One region of the Brevibacillus choshinensis genome, then DNA from elsewhere that is predicted to be linked to it. Evidence: riboswitches for the same ligand, from Rfam matches in the RefSeq annotation. Region 1 holds a riboswitch; each other region holds the start of a gene.
The links. A riboswitch is a leader RNA that binds a small molecule or an ion and turns the genes downstream of it on or off. The one in region 1 is predicted to bind thiamine pyrophosphate.

Region 1 (5,712 bases):
GACATGCTTCCACAGACGTTCCGTAAACGTGCTCATGCTCCTACCACTCCTTTGCTTCCTTTTTCGTGTTGCACCACTCGGCGATAAATCGAGCCATCACTTGAGCGAATTGAATCAGCTGCTCGGGATCGATGGATTCATCCACCGCGTGCGCATGCGCGAGCTCTCCAGGGCCGAACAGGACAGCAGGGATTCCTGCGTGCGCAAACCAGCCTGCGTCGGTCACCGTAGGAGACATGTCCAAAACAGGAGCTCGCTTGACCTGAGCTTCGTAAGCGTTTTGCAGCGCAGCTAGTCCGGGATGGCTGCGGTCTACTTCGAGGGAGGGGAAAATTTCACCTCGCTCCTCGATCATGGAACGACCTCCCCAGCGAAACGTCGGTGGATTCTCGCGTAACCACACATCAGCAGACGCAGCACGGCAAACATGATCCTCGATCTGGCGAATGATGTCTTCGTAGGATTCGTCTGGATAAAAATGGACCGAAATCCACAGCGCACACTTGTCGGCGATAAAAGCGGCATGTCTTCCGCCTTCGATCACAGCAGGATTAATCGTATTGCTCCCAGGTGCGAATCCGGGATAGGTTTTCATGACGGCCCAGTGACGTTCCAGCTCTTGCAAGGATGCGATGATTTTCATCATCTTTTCAATCGCCGAAGCACCGTGGACGCGCCCGCCGGCATGGATGGTTTTGGCCCGCATCCCATCATGCAAGGTCGTCGGGCTCTCAATCGTAATCCAGCCTGTGATGACTCCGCCTTGCCCTTGCATATGCAGATTGCTCGTATCGACGACAACGGCGTAGTCGGCGCTGTAGCCTCGCTCAATTGCCACGAGGGTCCCAGCTTCTCCGGCTTCTTCACCGATGACCGACTGGAAGAGAAGATCTCCCTTTAGTTCGACGCCATGCTCTCGCAGCATTTTGATGGCAAACAAGCTGGCAGCCAATCCGCCTTTCATATCTGCCACCCCGCGACCGTACCATCTGCCGTCCGGTCCTGTCGTCAACGTAAATGGCGGATACGTCCATCCCGTGTCATCTCCTACTTCCGCGACGTCGATATGGCCATTGATGATCAAGCTCTTGGACTCTTCTGAAGCAGTTCCCGGCAGTCGTCCCACGACATTATCGTCACCGGGATACACGGGCCATCGATCGATGTCAAAGCCCATTTCCTGCAGCTCCCCCGCAATCAAGCTCTGGGCCTGCTCACTGTTGCGAGCCGGGGGACTCACGGTTGGCTGTGACACCAGCTTGCCCAGCAAGTCAAACAGTTCGTCCCCTCGGTTGGCGATAGCCTCGACTGCTGCCGCGAGCCCTCTCATGCTACTCAATCATCCCTTCGGTCGGGCTGCTCGCAGACGCATACCGTTTTTTCGCAATGCGTCCAGCCAGGAACCCTTTGCGTCCTGCTTCCACACCCAGCTTCATCGCTTCTGCCATGAGCACGGGATTGTCCGCCAAAGCTACGGCTGTATTCAAGAGCACGCCATCTGCACCCAGCTCCATCGCTTTCGCGCAATCGGCCGGCGCCCCGATGCCTGCATCGACAATGATCGGCACTTTTGCATCTTCGATAATGAAACGGAGATTATTTTCATTGACAATTCCTTGGCCGGAACCGATTGGAGAAGCTCCTGGCATGACTGCATGAACGCCCACTTCCTGAAGTCGGCGAGCGAGGATTGGATCATCATTCGTGTAAGTCAGAACGATAAAACCTTCTTCAACCAAAATTTTGGAAGCTTCCAGAGTTCCGATCGGATCAGGCAATAGGGTTTTGGGGTCCCCGATCACTTCGACCTTGATCATGTCGCATAGTCCGGATGCTTTTGCCAAGCGCGCGATGCGAACTGCTTCCTCCGCGGTATAGGCTCCCGCCGTGTTTGGCAGCAGCGTGTATTTATTCAAGTCGAGCTGTTCCAAAAAGTTAGGCTCCTGCGGATTTTCCAAATTCAGTCGGCGAATCGCAAACGTCAGGATTTCTGCCTCCGAAACATCTACCGCCTTGCCTTGTGTCTCTAAATCCGCAAACTTCCCTGTTCCCAAAAGCAAACGGGAATGAAATTCGTAAGGGCCAATTTTCCATGTATCCATGATGATCATCCTCCTCCAACAAAGTGAACGATTTCTATGCGATCTCCATCTGCAATCGGTGATTCTTCGTAGCGTGTACGGTCGATGATGTCACCGTTTTGTTCCACTACCACGATTTTCTCCTGCAGCTGGTATGAGGCGAGCAGGGCACGGATCGTCCTGATCTCTTCTGCCAGTTCTACCTTTTTTCCATTGAGCGTAACTACCATCGTATTCCTCCCATCCATTAGAAACCTGGCTGCACCAAGCTTTTTGGTGCAGACTTGGTTGCGCTTATACTATCAGCCTTAAGTTTTAATACTTCCGATAGTACAAAAAAACGACTCCTCCCACTGCTGGATTTCACCCAGCAAAACAGAAGAAGCCGTCTTCCCTATCATCACGCAGATCGTTTTTATAAAAAAACCATCCGCCGTGGATGGTTTGGTTTTATAACGATTCGTTATACCTCTTCCTCCGCTGGCATGACCCAGATCAGGTTCAACGGTCAGTAACACCCTCGTTACAATCTCAGCCGACGTCGCTCGGCTCCCGCTTGGTAGTCATCGTATTCAATTGTCGTTCATTCGAGTTCTACAGTAACACTCTATTTTGAATTTGTAAAGGTTTCCTTGTGCAGGGCTTCCAGCTCAAGCAGACAGCGAGCAGCCCACTGAGACATCTTTCTCATTTTCTCCATTTCGCGCTCCATGGCTACACGCACAGACTCTCGGTAATCCGGAATCATGCCGTTATACCTCGTGACCGCGTTGCTAAATACCATGAATTTTTCTTGGTAGGACAAGGCCGGACGTTGGTGAAACAAGGGGACGTCCACTTCATAGGAAGTATGCAAATCTCCTTGGGTAGGAAATTTCGTGACGGCCAAGACCTTTACCAGCAGCTTGGCATCATGGATTTCCAACACCTCAGTGATATACTCTCCTGTTTTTTGGGTCACACGTACAATATCTCCCGGGTTCCACATGAACCTAAATTCCTCCTTTTGCATTGCCCATGCTTCCATTCTACCGGTTTAGGCCAGCGCAGCTTCCAGCTGTCTGCGAGCATGAGCCAGCACTTCTTCCGCAGGCAAGCTCGGTTGTCCACCGCCTTGTGCCATGGCTGGATTTCCCCCGCCCCGTCCTTCGACGAGGGGAAGCGTATCCTTCATCAGCTGATTGACTGCCACGTCGACTTGGGGTCCCCTGGCAAATACAAGCTGCAGTTTTTCTCCTGTCGCGGCCAATAGGCAAACGACATCAGGAGCTTGCGCGACAGCTTGCTGGGCGAATTGCTGGAGCTGTTGAATGGTTTTGTCTGTAAAGGTTTGCTGCACGATTCGTACAGGACCGACTTGGCTTGCTCGCTCCAGCTGCTGGCGGACTTCTCCCTCCAGCAGAACTTTCTCCTTCTCCTGCAAGCTCTGTTTCAACGCATCTCGCTCCGCAATCAGTCTCTGCGTCTGCGCGATCACTTCTGAATCACTGGTCATCAGCAGCTTCGACACTTCCCTGACTGCAGCTTGCTTTTTCGTATAGTCTCGCAAGGCGCGCCATCCACAAATAAACTCCAGACGAATGTTCCCCCGATGACGTTCCCACCCCAAGATTTTGATCATGCCGACTTCCCCGGTATGTGCCGGGTGCGTACCACCGCATGGATTGTAATCGAATTCGGGAATGATGACCACGCGAACGTTTTCCGTCACGGTCGGCTGCTTCTTCAAAGGCAACGTCGCCAGTTCTTCATCATCCACGAATCTGGCAGAGATCGGGCGGTTCTCCAGTACGATCTGGTTGGCTCTCTGTTCGACGCTCTCCCAGAGTTCCTCTTTTAAATCATCCAGTCTCACGTCAATCGTGACACGCTCTTTGCCCAAATGAAAGGCCAGCGTCTCTGCACCCGCCACTTCCAAGAACGCAGCGGACAAGATGTGCTGTCCCGCGTGCTGCTGCATATGATCAAATCGGCGGTCCCAGTCAATCTGGCCCTCTACTTGTGTCACGTTCTCCGGCAATGGATCTGACAGTCGATGGCGAATCTCTCCATCCACTTCTTCCACATCCATGACACGGATCCCGCCAAGTTTCCCTTGATCAGATGGCTGGCCGCCACCCGTGGGATAAAAGGCGGTTTGACTCAAAACGACGAAGGGAGAACCGTCCTGCTCCGTTCCCCGCTTCACCACGTCTGCTGTAAATGTTTGCGTATAGGCATCCTGATAATACAATCGATCTTTCATCTCGGCTCCTTGCTGCAGAAAGCAAAAATCACATCGGATATGCTTCCGTCATTTTCTCCCGCGGTGGGTTGCTAGTATAATAGGATCAGGAGGTGGTACTCTTGTCCAAAAAATATTTTACTCGTGAAGAAGCAAATGAGTTATTGCCGTATGTACGCGAAGAGCTATCCTTCTTGCAGGAAGCCAAACGCACTTTTTATAAGCTGTACCAGCAACGTGAACAGATCAAAAAAGAACAGCCTGTTAACGAAGAGGAGCTGTTTGCCGTAGAATGCCGCCTCGAATTCATGGAAATGGAAGCCCAAATGCGTGTCACTTAGCTGATCAGCAAAGGGATCCAAGTCAAGGATATCGACATCGGACTCTTTGATTTCCCGGCGATGATCAATGGCGAAGAAGTCCTCCTCTGCTGGAGAGAGGGCGAGTCATCCATCACACACTACCACGGACTCTACGATGGCTTTAACGGCCGCAAGCAGCTCGACTAAGGGGAGTTATCCCAGAAGAAGTGCCATTTTTTCTTCCCGCAGAGCTCTTTCTTCAGGCGTCGCCAAATCGTATTTCTTCAGTAGGTGGAACAGCTCGTTCAGTCCTTCTTGAGACTGCTTGGTTTCAAGCCATGCCCGCAGCTGTTCTACCTTCTCTTGCGGCAAGAAAGGAGATTGTTCCGCCAGCTTTTTTTGCACATCCTCTACACTGTGATCCAGTTTGCACTCTCCCATTTTCCCTTCCCCCATCCTTTCTTTCGGCATACGCCACGAATGTACTTTTTGCCATCATACCATGTTTCCACCGGATTCGAAAACTCGCCGATACGGCCAAGCAGACAGGCGCACAACCCAATGGATTGTACGCCTGTCGTTCAGCCACGCTTGCGGACGCGGAAGTTCCCCTCAATCAGCAGCCAGTTCTGCGGAAATGGCAGTCCCAGCTTCCAGTAGCTGACCCCTCGCAGGCCGAGCTGCTTGACGAGATCAAACTTTGCTTGGATGGAGCGTGCGTCTTCAAACCACACTTGATGACGCCGATCTTCATCGTCAGTGTACTGAAAAAAAGGAGCCTGAGCACGGTAGTCGTACTGGATATTGACGTTGTGCTCTGCGGCCAATGCTATCGCTGCTTGGGGACTCAGCGCTCTTGCTGTCGTTCCAGGCTTATAAGGAAGGGTCCAGTCATACCCGTACAGATTTTGCCCCATCAAGATTTTTTCAGCAGGCATTTCGGTAATCGCATACTGCAGGACACGTCGGACTGGGCCGATCGGCGAGACAGCCATCGGTGGACCTCCGCTGTATCCCCACTCGTACGTCATGATGACGACAAAGTCAGCGATGGCTCCAATCGCTCCGTAGTCATGAGCTGTATACCATTTGCCCTGCTGCTCCG
Region 2 (5,712 bases), 2.3 Mb from region 1:
AAACTCCCTTTTTCTACCATCGATCATCCAGAAAGGTGCGTTCCCTAAACTCTTCCAGCCGTCGGTGCGTGGCCGGAGACAGGTCCTCAGGGAGCTGATCCCACTGAAAAAACATCTTTTCCGCCACTTCCCCATCATTTCGCGACCACTTCTCGTCCATGCGTCCATCCGTGACATGAAAGAGTGCGATATGGTCACGCTTGCCTTCCCGTTCACTGTAAAAGAGATGGCACAACCGGATTTGTCCACCCAGAAGCCCGCATTCCTCCTGCACCTCCCGGCGTGCCGCGTCAAAGAACGACTCGCCCTTCTCCACCCCTCCGCCTGGCAGATACCATCCATTCACGTAGGTGTGGCGAATTAACAGGACGCCCTTTTGCTCATCCGTCACGATCACCCTGACTCCGAGGGTGATTGGCTTGCGAATTTTCCAATACCATCTCTGCAAGGAATGGTACCATGCCATGTTTTCTCGTCTCCTGTGTTTCTTTTTTTGTATGAAAGTCTCTCTGATTGATAATATAAGCACGGATGCACGATCCCGCGCCAGAGTCAGATGGCCATCCTGCATCCCTGCCAGGTAAAAAGAGAAAGACGGGCCTATCATAAGGCCCGCCCTTTACGCCAGGCGATTTTCCAGCTCTTTGACGATAGCCTCTGCCTTACGGACCCATCGGGAGTCCACGTCTGCATCCTTGTCCAGCGGCTCCTGAAACTGGTTCATGGCCGAAGAAGCTATCGGCTCGTAATAGCCAATATCCTGCTCCACGCCCGTTTGATAGACATGCTTGAGCACAAAGGGATTCCCCAGCTCAATCCACGCATCTGCACTGTCGAGCTCGCCCTGCAGAACTTTGATCGGCAAGCGCAGATAGACCATATTTTGATCATCCAACGCTCGGTCAAAATAACCTTGCTCATAGTCCCAATTGGACAGAGTAAAGTTTGGCTGGAGTGTTTCGCGAAAATAGCCAAATGTCCCCTTGGTTCCCGGCAAGCTGCTTTGAATCGGTCTCATCACCCATCCCTGCCTTTCCAGATTCTGATTGTAGTGTGTGACAAAGCACGCGGTTGTACTCACCCAATCAAGCAGCCGAAACGAAATGACACCGGGTGCTGAAGATGTTGGATATGTTTATTGCCGAAAAATCAACAAGTCCCTGAACCCAAATCGATGGGCAGAGACTTGTTAGGTCGCTTGAGTTTTTAGAGCAGGGCGATGGTAAGCAGCGTGAACAGCGCAAGCGGAATGATCTTGCGTCCGTTTCCACACGCGCGTCTTCTTCTTTTCGGTGTAACTACGACGGCTGCCCGTGGCGGGGGCGGTGGAGGTGGTGGAGGTACCACGGGGAAGCATGGCATCGGCTGCGGGAATGGCCCATACGGAGAGAGAAAGGGATTTGGACCGCCAAACGGACTCACCTGACTGTAAGGGCTCACCGGACCATATGGATAGTTATGATCGGTGTACGGGCTGACTTGACCTTTATCCGAATGGTATGGACTGACCTGGCCAAATGGGGCATTCTCTGCATGGTATGGACTGACTTGGCCAAATGGCGCATTCTCTGCATGGTATGGACTGACTTGACTAAAGGGCGCATTTTCATTCCCATAGGGATAGCCTGGGTAGCTGCTGCTGCCGTAAGGACTGACCTGTCCATATGGATTACTGCTGCTGCCGAACGGGCTCATCGGCCCATAGGGTCCCATCTGTCCGTAGGGGCCCATCTGTCCATAGGGACCCATCTGTCCATAGGGGCCCATCTGTCCATAGGGTCCCATCGGCCCAAAAGACCCCATCCCCCCGAACGGTCCCATGCCGCCGTAAGGATTGCTGCTGCTGCCGAATCCACCGAATCCTTGGTAGGGAGTGCCCGGGAACGTCATGCCTACATCCATATACGGATACTGCTCCGGGTAGCTTTCTCGGCCGGCGACTTCCTCTACCTGATCGTCATCTATGAAGTCTGCGTCTGGATCGTAGTCTGGATCATCCACTTCGACATAGACGTTCTGGTCGTCAAAATCTACGATCACGCCTTCAAATATTTGTCCGTCGATCGCTTCAATGCGCACTTTTTGCTCCAAGTGTTCTTTGACGATGTTGTGCACATTATGGCGTATATCCTTTATCATGCTGACTGTCTGAAAGTCAATCTGATAAAGGTTTTTGTCGTCCTCAGACTGCATGGAAACTCCTCCCCTTCTGGTGTTTCTTTATTACCATATACAAGTGCCCATGGGGAGGTGTTCCGTTTTCGAATGCAGACCAGCCCATTTTATGAATGCCGGGCTGAAGGAAGGATCAAGGGAGGAAGCGACTGGGCAAGAAAGCTTCCAATCGATCCACTCGTCCGCTCTCGACGTAATCGGCCATTCGCTTGGCGGTGATAGGGGAGAGCAAAATGCCATTGCGGAAATGGCCCCCGGCGAGCGAGAGTCCTTCCCAGCCAGGTACAGGGCCGAGCAGCGGTTTTCCGTCAGCAGTAGCTGGACGCAAGCCTCCCCACGCCTCCAGGAACGCCGCTGCATGCAAGGCTGGCACATAAGGCATGACGCCATTTAGAACACTCGCGAGCCCTGCCAGTGTCACTTCTCGTTGGAAGCCGCTCTCATCCTCCGTCGCCCCGATGACGATCTTTCCGTCCTTTTTCGGCGTGATGTAGCCGGATGTGCCAAAGATCACGGTTCGCAGAGGAATTCCTACAGAAGAGACAGCCGCAATCTGTCCTCGTACGGGTCTGACCGGAATGGCAAGGTCGAGCATCTGCATCATGATTCCCGCCCAAGCTCCAGAGGCGATGATGGTATGCTCTGCCCGAATAGGTCCAGAGGTCGTCTCTACCCCGATGACACGACCGGCTTTTACCGCGATCCCACTGACGACGCATCCCGATAAAAGCTGCACGCCCTGGATCCGGCAGGCAGTCACCAGCGAACGCAACAAAAGGCGGTTGTTGATGTGGCCTTCCCCTGGAGAGTGGATCCCCGCCACGACTTGCTCGCTCAAAAGCGGTTCGACTTCTCGCAGCTCTTTGCCATCCAGCCAGCGGACATCATGACCCGCTTCCTTTTGCCAGTGAAACTTGGCCTTTAGCTGTTCACTCTCCGCATCATTCAAAGCAACGGTGACGAGCCCCTCCAAACTCAGCTGCACATCTCCTGCTGCCCGCTCCTCCAGCTCCTGCGCCCACTGCGGATACAGCCGCAAAGACTCCATCCCGAGATCGAGCATCGGGCCCATGGATGCAAATTCTTTTAATGGGGCCAGCATGCCAGCTGCAGCTGAAGAAGCCTGACCGCCCCACTCTCCCTGCTCGACCAGCGTGACCGACAGCCCCCGTTTCGACAGCTCATACGCGACGCTCAGCCCAATAATTCCTCCGCCCACTACCAGACAATCACTCATATTCCTCTCCCCTTCTCTCTTGCTGCCCTATCGCCGAATGTGAACCTAAACATCCCGAAAGTGAAAAAGCCCACCGATTTTCCTCGCAGGAAAAGGTGGGCTCATACGCAATACAAAAAATACAATAGCGTTGTTCGCTCGCAACCACATCCCTGCGCCGGCATGATCCGGATCAGGTGCAATGGGTCGATGGTCGTCGCTGCCATCCTCTCAGCCCCGCGTGAAGGACTCCCCAAGTTGCTTTCGTTATGTCATTTTCACTGACCAGTATAGACTTCTATCTACTGATCTGACAAGTAAAAATCGGTCTGAAAGTCCGTTAATCCTCGTCCTTGACATCATAGCTTTCCGGAATCGGCTCGTGGCGAGATGCTTCCTCCCACTCCCGCAAGCGGCGCAGCTCCTCCAGATGATGCCTGAACTGTTCTTTGTTGATCAAATATTCATTCCCGTCATGAACCGTCCGAATCCGGCCTTCCTTGATTTTTTCCTGAATGAACGCCTCCGGCAGCTCCAGATATTCCGCCGTTTCGGATACGGTCAAATACGTCTTGTTCTCTTTCAATCTAGCCTCCAGTTCCGCTTTCTGCCGTTCGTAGCCCGGCTTGCCTAGCAAAGCAAACATGTTGGCCTTGTAAGCCTCCACCCCGGGTTGGTCGAACGGATTGACGCCCAGTAAATAGCCACTGATCCCGCACGCTTTTTCAAAAAAGTAGATCAGAGCGCCCAGATAGTACGCCGTCGCTTTCGGTATTTCCACCAAAAGGTTGGGCACGCCTCCATCCACGTGTGCCAATACTGTACCTTCGAAAGCCTTTTTATTGACATACCCCATCTGTTTGCCCGTCAGGAAGTTAAGTCCATCGGCATCCGCGGGATCTTCCTGCACGGTTACATCGACAGATGGCGTCGTTACGGAAATGACTGTTTCAAACAATTGCCGCATGCCATCCTGTATGTACTGGCCCATCGAATGAAGGTCCGTTGAGAATTCCGCAGAAGCAGGAAAAATCCCCTTCCCGTCCTTGCCCTCGGACTCTCCGAAAAGCTGTTTCCACCACTCGGAGAAATAGCGGAATTGCGGCTCGTAGCTGACCAACAGCTCCACCGTCTTCCCTTTTCGATACAGGGCGTTGCGTATCGCCGCATACTGATAGCATGGATTTTCCAGCAGATCGTTCACCATGTACTGCGCCCTCGCATCCGCAGCTCCTTGCATGAGCGCATCCAGGTCGGCTCCACTCACAGCGATGGGGAGCAAGCCCACAGCCGTCAGCACGGAATACCTGCCTCCGACGTCGTCCGGGATCACAAAGCTCTCATACCCTTCTTCGTCGGCCAGCTTTTTCAAGGCACCCTTTGCCTTATCCGTGGTGATGTAGATCCGCTTTTTCGCTTCGTCCCGTCCGTACTTCCCGACCAGCCAGTCGCGCAGCAGGCGAAAAGCGATTGCAGGCTCTGTCGTCGTGCCTGATTTGGAAATGACGTTGATCGAGACTTGCTTGTCTTCCAGGACGTCCATCAAGTGGGAAATGTAGACGGGACTGATGTTGTTTCCGACAAAATATATTTCCGGGGCGCGCCGCTTGGACTTGGGCAGCAGATTGTAAAAGCTGTGTCCCAAAATATCCAGCACCGCCTTGGCCCCCAAGTAAGAACCACCGATTCCTATCACCAAAAGCACATCTGAATCAGACTGAATGCGTGCTGCCGCTTGCCGAATCCGGTTGAATTCGATGCGGTCGTACTGTTCGGGTAAATCTACCCACCCTAGAAAATCTCTGCCTGGTCCTGTCTTTTTGTGCAGCATCTCATGCGCTTGTCCAATCGCTGGAGCGAGCAGCTCCCATTCATGTGGTCTGACAAAAGCAAGAGCGTTGGAATAGTCAAAACGAATCGCTTGGTTCATGGCTCCCCTCCCAGGAACGTCATCTATTTCCTATCTTATCACGCAAAATCGGCAGAAAGTACATTCCGCCAAAACATAACAAAATGTGACTGGAATGTGAACGTTTCGGCATGTCCGTTACCTTTCGCCTGCGATTCCGTAAAACCTTCGGGAAACGAAATAACCAGAAATTGAAAAAACACCCAAGGAGAATGACTATGAAAAAACGTTGGTGGATCATCGGTTCCGCCGCTGTGGTTTTGGTCGCGGGAGTCGCCCTGATGAACCTGATGGGCTCCAAACAGGCAATGGGTTTGCCAGTGACCATCGGATCCGCGACCAAATCAGCATTGGAAAGCAAAATCCTGACGTCGGGGGTCGTCGCTGTAGAGGACAAGCAAAAGCTGTTCGC
Region 3 (5,712 bases), 500 kb from region 1:
GCAACCGATTGACCGTTGCAGTGGACAAGCAGGTCTTGGCAGAGAAGCAGGAGATAGACAAGGGAATCGAGAGCGGCGGTGTGGCACTGGAATCCGAGTACAGTGAACAAAACAAAAAAGATGACATTTATGATGCCGTTTTTACAGATCTGAACGTGACTGCCCTGGCAGAAGGTGCGACGGGTACGGATCCTGTCTTATTCAGAAATTCGTTCACCGGATTTGAAAAAGTGGTCCATGTCATTTCAGGAGCGATCTCTGCAGCGATCGATTGGGTGATCGAAACGTTTTAATCAGGAGGAAAGGAGGTTCAAGGCAGGTGACAATAATCAAGCAGATGAAAAAACAGGCGATAGTCCTCACGGTTTGCCTACCTGCATTGGGTGCGTTCCTTTCGGGCTGTGGAAACGTGGGAACCGCTCCCGATTCGATGAAAACAGTCGAAGCCGCGGAACATCCTTTGGAGAAGACAGCCTGGTTGGTCGACTGGCAGTGGAAGGCAGGCACGGAGAATTTTCAAGGGATGACGAATGGTTTGGCCAGTGTCCAAATGTTCGCTGCGTATTTCGACGAGTCGGACAACCTTTTGTTTACGGACGAATTTAAAAAGGGACTGCCCAAAGTCCAAGAAATCGCTCGGAAAAGCAGCTTGGTTCATGTGGATTTAACGATTGTCAATGATCAGAAACGCCAAGATGGCTCCGATCTCCAAAAGGAACCGACCATCGTGACCCGATTGATGGCCACTCTGGAAAGTCGCGCCAGGCATATCAATCAGATCATGGAGGCGCTGTCCACGTATCATTTTCATGGGGTGGAGATTGATTACGAGCGTATCGATGAAAAAGATTGGGACAACATGATGGCCTTTATCAACGAGCTGTACACGCGGCTCCAGGAGCAGGAGAAGACGCTTCGAATCGTACTTGAACCGCGGACGCCGATCGAGAGTCTCTCCTTGCCCAAGGGACCCGTATATGTGATGATGGCCTACAACTTGTACGGTACTCAGAGCGGGCCAGGACCCAAGGCAGACCGTTCCTTTATTATGGAGCTGGCAGCCCGCATGAAGACAGTGCCGGGAGAGAAGGTCATCGCCCTCGCGGCTGGCGGGTTTGACTGGTCGGAATCGGGAGAGGTAAAAGCGGTAACCGAGGAGCAAGCTGCTGGGCTTGCGAAATCGAGTGTGGAGGTGCCTAGACGAGATAATGCGAGCGGCAGCATCCATTTTCAATATGTAGACGAAAAGAAACAGAAGCACACGGTCTGGTATGCGGATGAGACGACGCTGAAGACCTGGGCGAATGTGATTTCAAGTGAAGGGTACCACAATCTAGCCTTGTGGCGTCTGGGCGGCTTGAGTCGGGAAAGTGTCCGCTTTATGAATGAGTGATAGCCGTTGTGGCAAAGAAAGACCGAAGAGAGAGGCTCTTCGGTCTTTTTGCCGTTCCATCCTTGTCAATAATAGAGGCTCTCGGTTAGCGAGCACTTCACGCACGTTCGCGCGAGAGAGGACTCTTGAAACTGGTGTGTGCAGCTTTTTTGCAAATCGAGGAGCTGGCGTTGATGCTCCTGGATCGCTTCTTGAAGGCGCGCGATTTCTTCCCGCAGCCTGAACGCTTCTTCCATCAGGTACTGCCTCCCTTTCGCATGCATTACTTATAAATGCGGCTGCCGCCCTTGCGAAACTCGTCGGCTTTTTCCTGCAACCCTTCTTCAAGCGCTGCTTCCTCGCTCAATTGCCTAACCTGCGCGTACGCACGAATATCCTGCGTAATGCGCATGCTGCAAAACTTAGGTCCGCACATCGAGCAAAAGTGGGCTGATTTGGCACCTTCTGCAGGCAGCGTTTCATCGTGGTACTCACGCGCTCGTTCAGGATCGAGCGAGAGGTTAAATTGATCCACCCAGCGGAATTCAAAGCGTGCCTTGGACAGGGCATCGTCGCGTTGCTTTGCTCGAGGGTGCCCCTTTGCCAGATCGGCGGCATGCGCGGCGATTTTGTAGGCGATCAAGCCATTGCGTACGTCTTCCTTGTTCGGCAAGCCGAGGTGTTCCTTGGGAGTCACGTAGCAGAGCATGGCCGTACCAAACCATCCGATCATGGCAGCCCCAATGGCCGAGGTAATGTGATCATAGCCTGGCGCGATATCGGTGGTCAGCGGTCCGAGTGTGTAGAAAGGGGCTTCATGGCAAATCGTCAACTGTTTATCCATGTTTTCTTTGATTTGATGCATCGGTACATGTCCAGGGCCTTCGATCATAACTTGCACATCGTGCTCCCATGCGATTTTCGTCAATTCTCCTAGCGTCTCCAGCTCGGCAAATTGCGCCTCGTCGTTGGCGTCGGCGATCGATCCGGGTCTCAAGCCGTCTCCTAGCGAAACAGCGATATCATACGCTTTGAGAATTTCGCAAATTTCCTCAAAATGAGTGTACAGGAAGTTTTCTTTATGATGGGCCAGGCACCATGCAGCCAGGATGGAACCGCCGCGCGAGACGATGCCTGTCACCCGTTTGGCTGTGAGGGGGATATAGCGGAGCAGGACGCCGGCGTGGATGGTGAAGTAGTCTACGCCTTGCTCTGCCTGTTCGATCAGCGTGTCGCGATAGATCTCCCAAGTCAGGTCCTCCGCCTTGCCGTTCACTTTTTCCAAAGCCTGATAGATCGGGACCGTACCGACCGGGACAGGGCTGTTGCGGATGATCCATTCACGTGTGGTGTGGATATGTGCTCCTGTAGACAGGTCCATAATCGTGTCCGCTCCCCAACGAACCGACCACATCATCTTTTCCACTTCTTCTCCAATGGATGAGGTGACGGCAGAAGTGCCGATGTTGGCGTTCACCTTGACGTGGAAGTTCCGTCCGATGATCATGGGCTCGCTCTCTGGGTGGTTGATATTGACGGGAATGATGGCTCTGCCCCTGGCGATTTCTTCACGTACAAAATCGGGATCGACTCCTTCACGCAGTGCGACAAATTCCATCTCGGGTGTCACGATGCCACTTTTCGCGTAGTGAAGCTGAGTGACGGGTTTTCCCTGCTTGGCTCGCAGGGGGTGATGACCTTCGTGTGGGAAAGAGGGGACCTCATGCAGGCGATTTTCGTTTCGAATGCCGTTGTCGCGAAGCTGGATGGGCCGCCCCTCGTAGGCTTCTGTATCCTCCCGCTCTTCGATCCAGCGTGAACGCAAAGGGGGAAGACCGCGGGAACTGTCAGGAACATAGCCTTCTCGGGTGTATTCTCCGCTGGTGTCATAGACGCGGAGAGGGGGATTGGGTACCTCTCCCGTCGGTCCTTCAGAAGGATGCAAGGATATTTCTCTCATGGGGACGCGAATATCAGGTCTGCTTCCGCTCGCGTAGACTTTTTTGCTGCCTGGAAAGGATACGACTGGTGACAGTTGAAACGGGGGGGTGCTGGATGTGTGGGGCATAAGAAAACCTCCTTGGTCATGGTTGCACAATGCGCGAACCTTGCGGGAGGCGAAAGAATCCCCGCGCCATGAAAAAGCGCCGCATGGGAGCATGCGACGCCAGACGCGAGAGAAGAACAGATACGGGTATCCTAAAGATACACGTTCTGATCGTGTCGTTTATGACAATTCCTCCGCTGGCATTACCCAGTTCAGGTTCAACGGTCGATGGCAAATCAGCCATCCTCTCAGCCTGGTTATTCCCAAGCTCCCGTGCTATGTACTTGATCGATTTCATGATTAGCATACAGGCACCCATTTCTATTTTCAAGTAAAAGTTTGAGAAAGGAAGGTGTGACCCATACCAAAAAACCTGTCCATGCCGGACAGGTTTTGGTCTTTCTTCTCTTGTCATACGGTTGTTGTTTTCTTTCTCCGCAGCGTCTTGGTGGTGGAACCGGCTGTCGTGTCGCCTGCAGCCTTTTGGACGGGGGCCGCCTCTTTTGGGGCTGCAGCGGTCTGTTTACGGCCGGTCTTCTTTTTCACAGGCTCAGGCGTCGGTTCGGGCTCGAGCTTGATCGGACCAGGTCCATTTCCGCCAGTCGCTTCGAGGCTTTCCCGCAGCGCTTGCATGAGATCGATGACATTGGTGCGCGGTACGGCAGGGGACGTAGCAATCTCTTGCCCCTCCAGCTTTTTCTCGATCATTGCCTGCAGCTCGGCCCGATACTCGTCCGTATACTTGCCTGGTTCGAATGGGACCGTCATGTTGTTGATGAGTTCCGTGGCCATTTTCAGCTCATTTTCCGACAAGGCAACGTTAAAATCCGGAAGGGCAGGTACTTGGCTCACGGGACGAACCTCATCGGGGTAAAAAATGGTCTCCAGCATGATGCAATGCTCATACAAGCGCACGACTGCCAGGCTCTGCCGATTGCGCATGGTTACCTGGGCGACTGCGATCTTTCCCGTCTCCTCCATGGCAGCGCGCAGAAGGGAATAGGCTTTATCGCCGGTTTCCTGGGGGGAGAGAAAATAGCTTTTGTCAAAGTAGATCGGGTCGATATCTTTCAAATCGACGAAATCGAGAATTTCAATCGCCCTTCTGGTTTCCGGCGTAATGGCTTCCAGATCCGAATCGTCGATGATGACAAAATGCCCTTTTTCGTATTCGTAACCGCGGACGATCTCGCTGGCTTCGAGTTCGCGCTGGCAGTGGGGACACATCTTGGTGTATTTTATGGGCGTATGGCATTCCTTGTGGAGCTGGCGAAAGCGGATATCGCGCTCCTCAGTTGCCGTAAACATTTTGACGGGGATATTCACCAGACCAAAGCTGATCGAGCCTTTCCATACCGTATGCATGACATTCCTCCAGTCTGCGCCTTTGCTTTTTAGTATTTGCTGCGCGCGACAGGTGCGCCAAGGAAAATGCAGGTGAGGGGGATCTCAGCAGATAAAAAAGCCAGCCGTTGGAAGTACGGCTGGCTGGCACCCTTTATTGTCCGTGTTTGATGATGTCGGATTGATCGGCTTCGGATTGCATTTGTCTCGCTTGCTCTACGCCTTCTCCCGTGCGATCTGCGATGGATTGGGCTTCCGATGCTTCGAGCTTTTGCTTGGAAGGTTGTTTTTCGGCCAAGGTCATTCACTCCTATTCGGAAAGGATCTGGGTGGCTGTACGAGGTACACCCTGCCTTTTATCGTGCCCGAAGACAAAAAAAATACCCCATCACCACAAGGCGATGAGGCAGCTGTTCAACTCCTCCCTCACGGGGAGAGATGGCACGGAATGCTCCTATCAGACACGCCGTGCGCCAAAGTGAACCGCCTTTCAATTATGGGAGAGGAGAAACCGGAGGAAGAGCTTATGGGGAAACGTAAGTCTTCTCCGCGGTTGTCAGCGACACCGTTGCGTCGCTATCCATAAGCATTTCCCAATTGTTGGCCTTGTATACATCCAGGGCAGCATAAAATTTCCACTTGCAATTTTACGCGTACTACCAGTTGTGATAGTATGAAATCATTCTTGGGTCTTCCTGCAACAAGAACGAATACATAATTGGAATTGACAGGTGAAAACGAATGCGGGTCATCGCGGGTGAACACAAAGGACGTCGGTTGACGGCTGTTCCGGGAAAAGGAACTCGGCCAACGACTGACAAAGTGAAAGAATCGATTTTTAACATGATCGGTCCTTATTTTGACGGCGGTTGGGCATTGGATTTGTATGCCGGTACCGGCGGGTTGGGCATTGAAGCGTTGAGCAGAGGAGCGGAGCGTGCCGTTTTTG

Region 2: another riboswitch for thiamine pyrophosphate. It lies ahead of thiO (glycine oxidase ThiO); the one in region 1 lies ahead of thiS (sulfur carrier protein ThiS).
Region 3: another riboswitch for thiamine pyrophosphate. It lies ahead of thiC (phosphomethylpyrimidine synthase ThiC); the one in region 1 lies ahead of thiS (sulfur carrier protein ThiS).

Annotation. Positions count from the first base shown of each region.
Region 1 covers NZ_CP069127.1:3,118,782-3,124,493, forward strand. Annotated here, with positions in the region: gene tenA (thiaminase II) at 1-36, opposite strand, end outside; gene JNE38_RS15715 (acetylornithine deacetylase) at 41-1,330, opposite strand; gene JNE38_RS15720 (thiazole synthase) at 1,332-2,102, opposite strand; gene thiS (sulfur carrier protein ThiS) at 2,108-2,311, opposite strand; TPP riboswitch at 2,537-2,647, opposite strand; gene kapB (kinase-associated lipoprotein KapB) at 2,689-3,069, opposite strand; gene JNE38_RS15735 (alanyl-tRNA editing protein) at 3,118-4,326, opposite strand; partial or broken gene JNE38_RS15740 (DUF2203 domain-containing protein) at 4,428-4,814, shown strand; gene JNE38_RS15745 (50S ribosomal protein L7ae) at 4,821-5,048, opposite strand; gene JNE38_RS15750 (glycoside hydrolase family 18 protein) at 5,189-5,712, opposite strand, start outside.
Region 2 covers NZ_CP069127.1:815,783-821,494, reverse strand. Annotated here, with positions in the region: gene JNE38_RS04325 (NUDIX domain-containing protein) at 14-466, opposite strand; gene JNE38_RS04320 (YugN family protein) at 620-1,018, opposite strand; gene JNE38_RS04315 (hypothetical protein) at 1,207-2,193, opposite strand; gene thiO (glycine oxidase ThiO) at 2,309-3,412, opposite strand; TPP riboswitch at 3,545-3,657, opposite strand; gene JNE38_RS31050 (excisionase family DNA-binding protein) at 3,732-3,956, opposite strand; partial or broken gene JNE38_RS04305 (glucose-6-phosphate isomerase) at 3,972-5,321, opposite strand; gene JNE38_RS04300 (efflux RND transporter periplasmic adaptor subunit) at 5,519-5,712, shown strand, end outside.
Region 3 covers NZ_CP069127.1:3,617,876-3,623,587, reverse strand. Annotated here, with positions in the region: gene JNE38_RS18275 (polysaccharide deacetylase family protein) at 1-293, shown strand, start outside; gene JNE38_RS18270 (glycosyl hydrolase family 18 protein) at 320-1,393, shown strand; gene JNE38_RS18265 (hypothetical protein) at 1,459-1,629, opposite strand; gene thiC (phosphomethylpyrimidine synthase ThiC) at 1,656-3,440, opposite strand; TPP riboswitch at 3,590-3,704, opposite strand; gene JNE38_RS18255 (non-homologous end joining protein Ku) at 3,831-4,784, opposite strand; gene JNE38_RS18250 (hypothetical protein) at 4,918-5,061, opposite strand; gene rsmD (16S rRNA (guanine(966)-N(2))-methyltransferase RsmD) at 5,505-5,712, shown strand, end outside.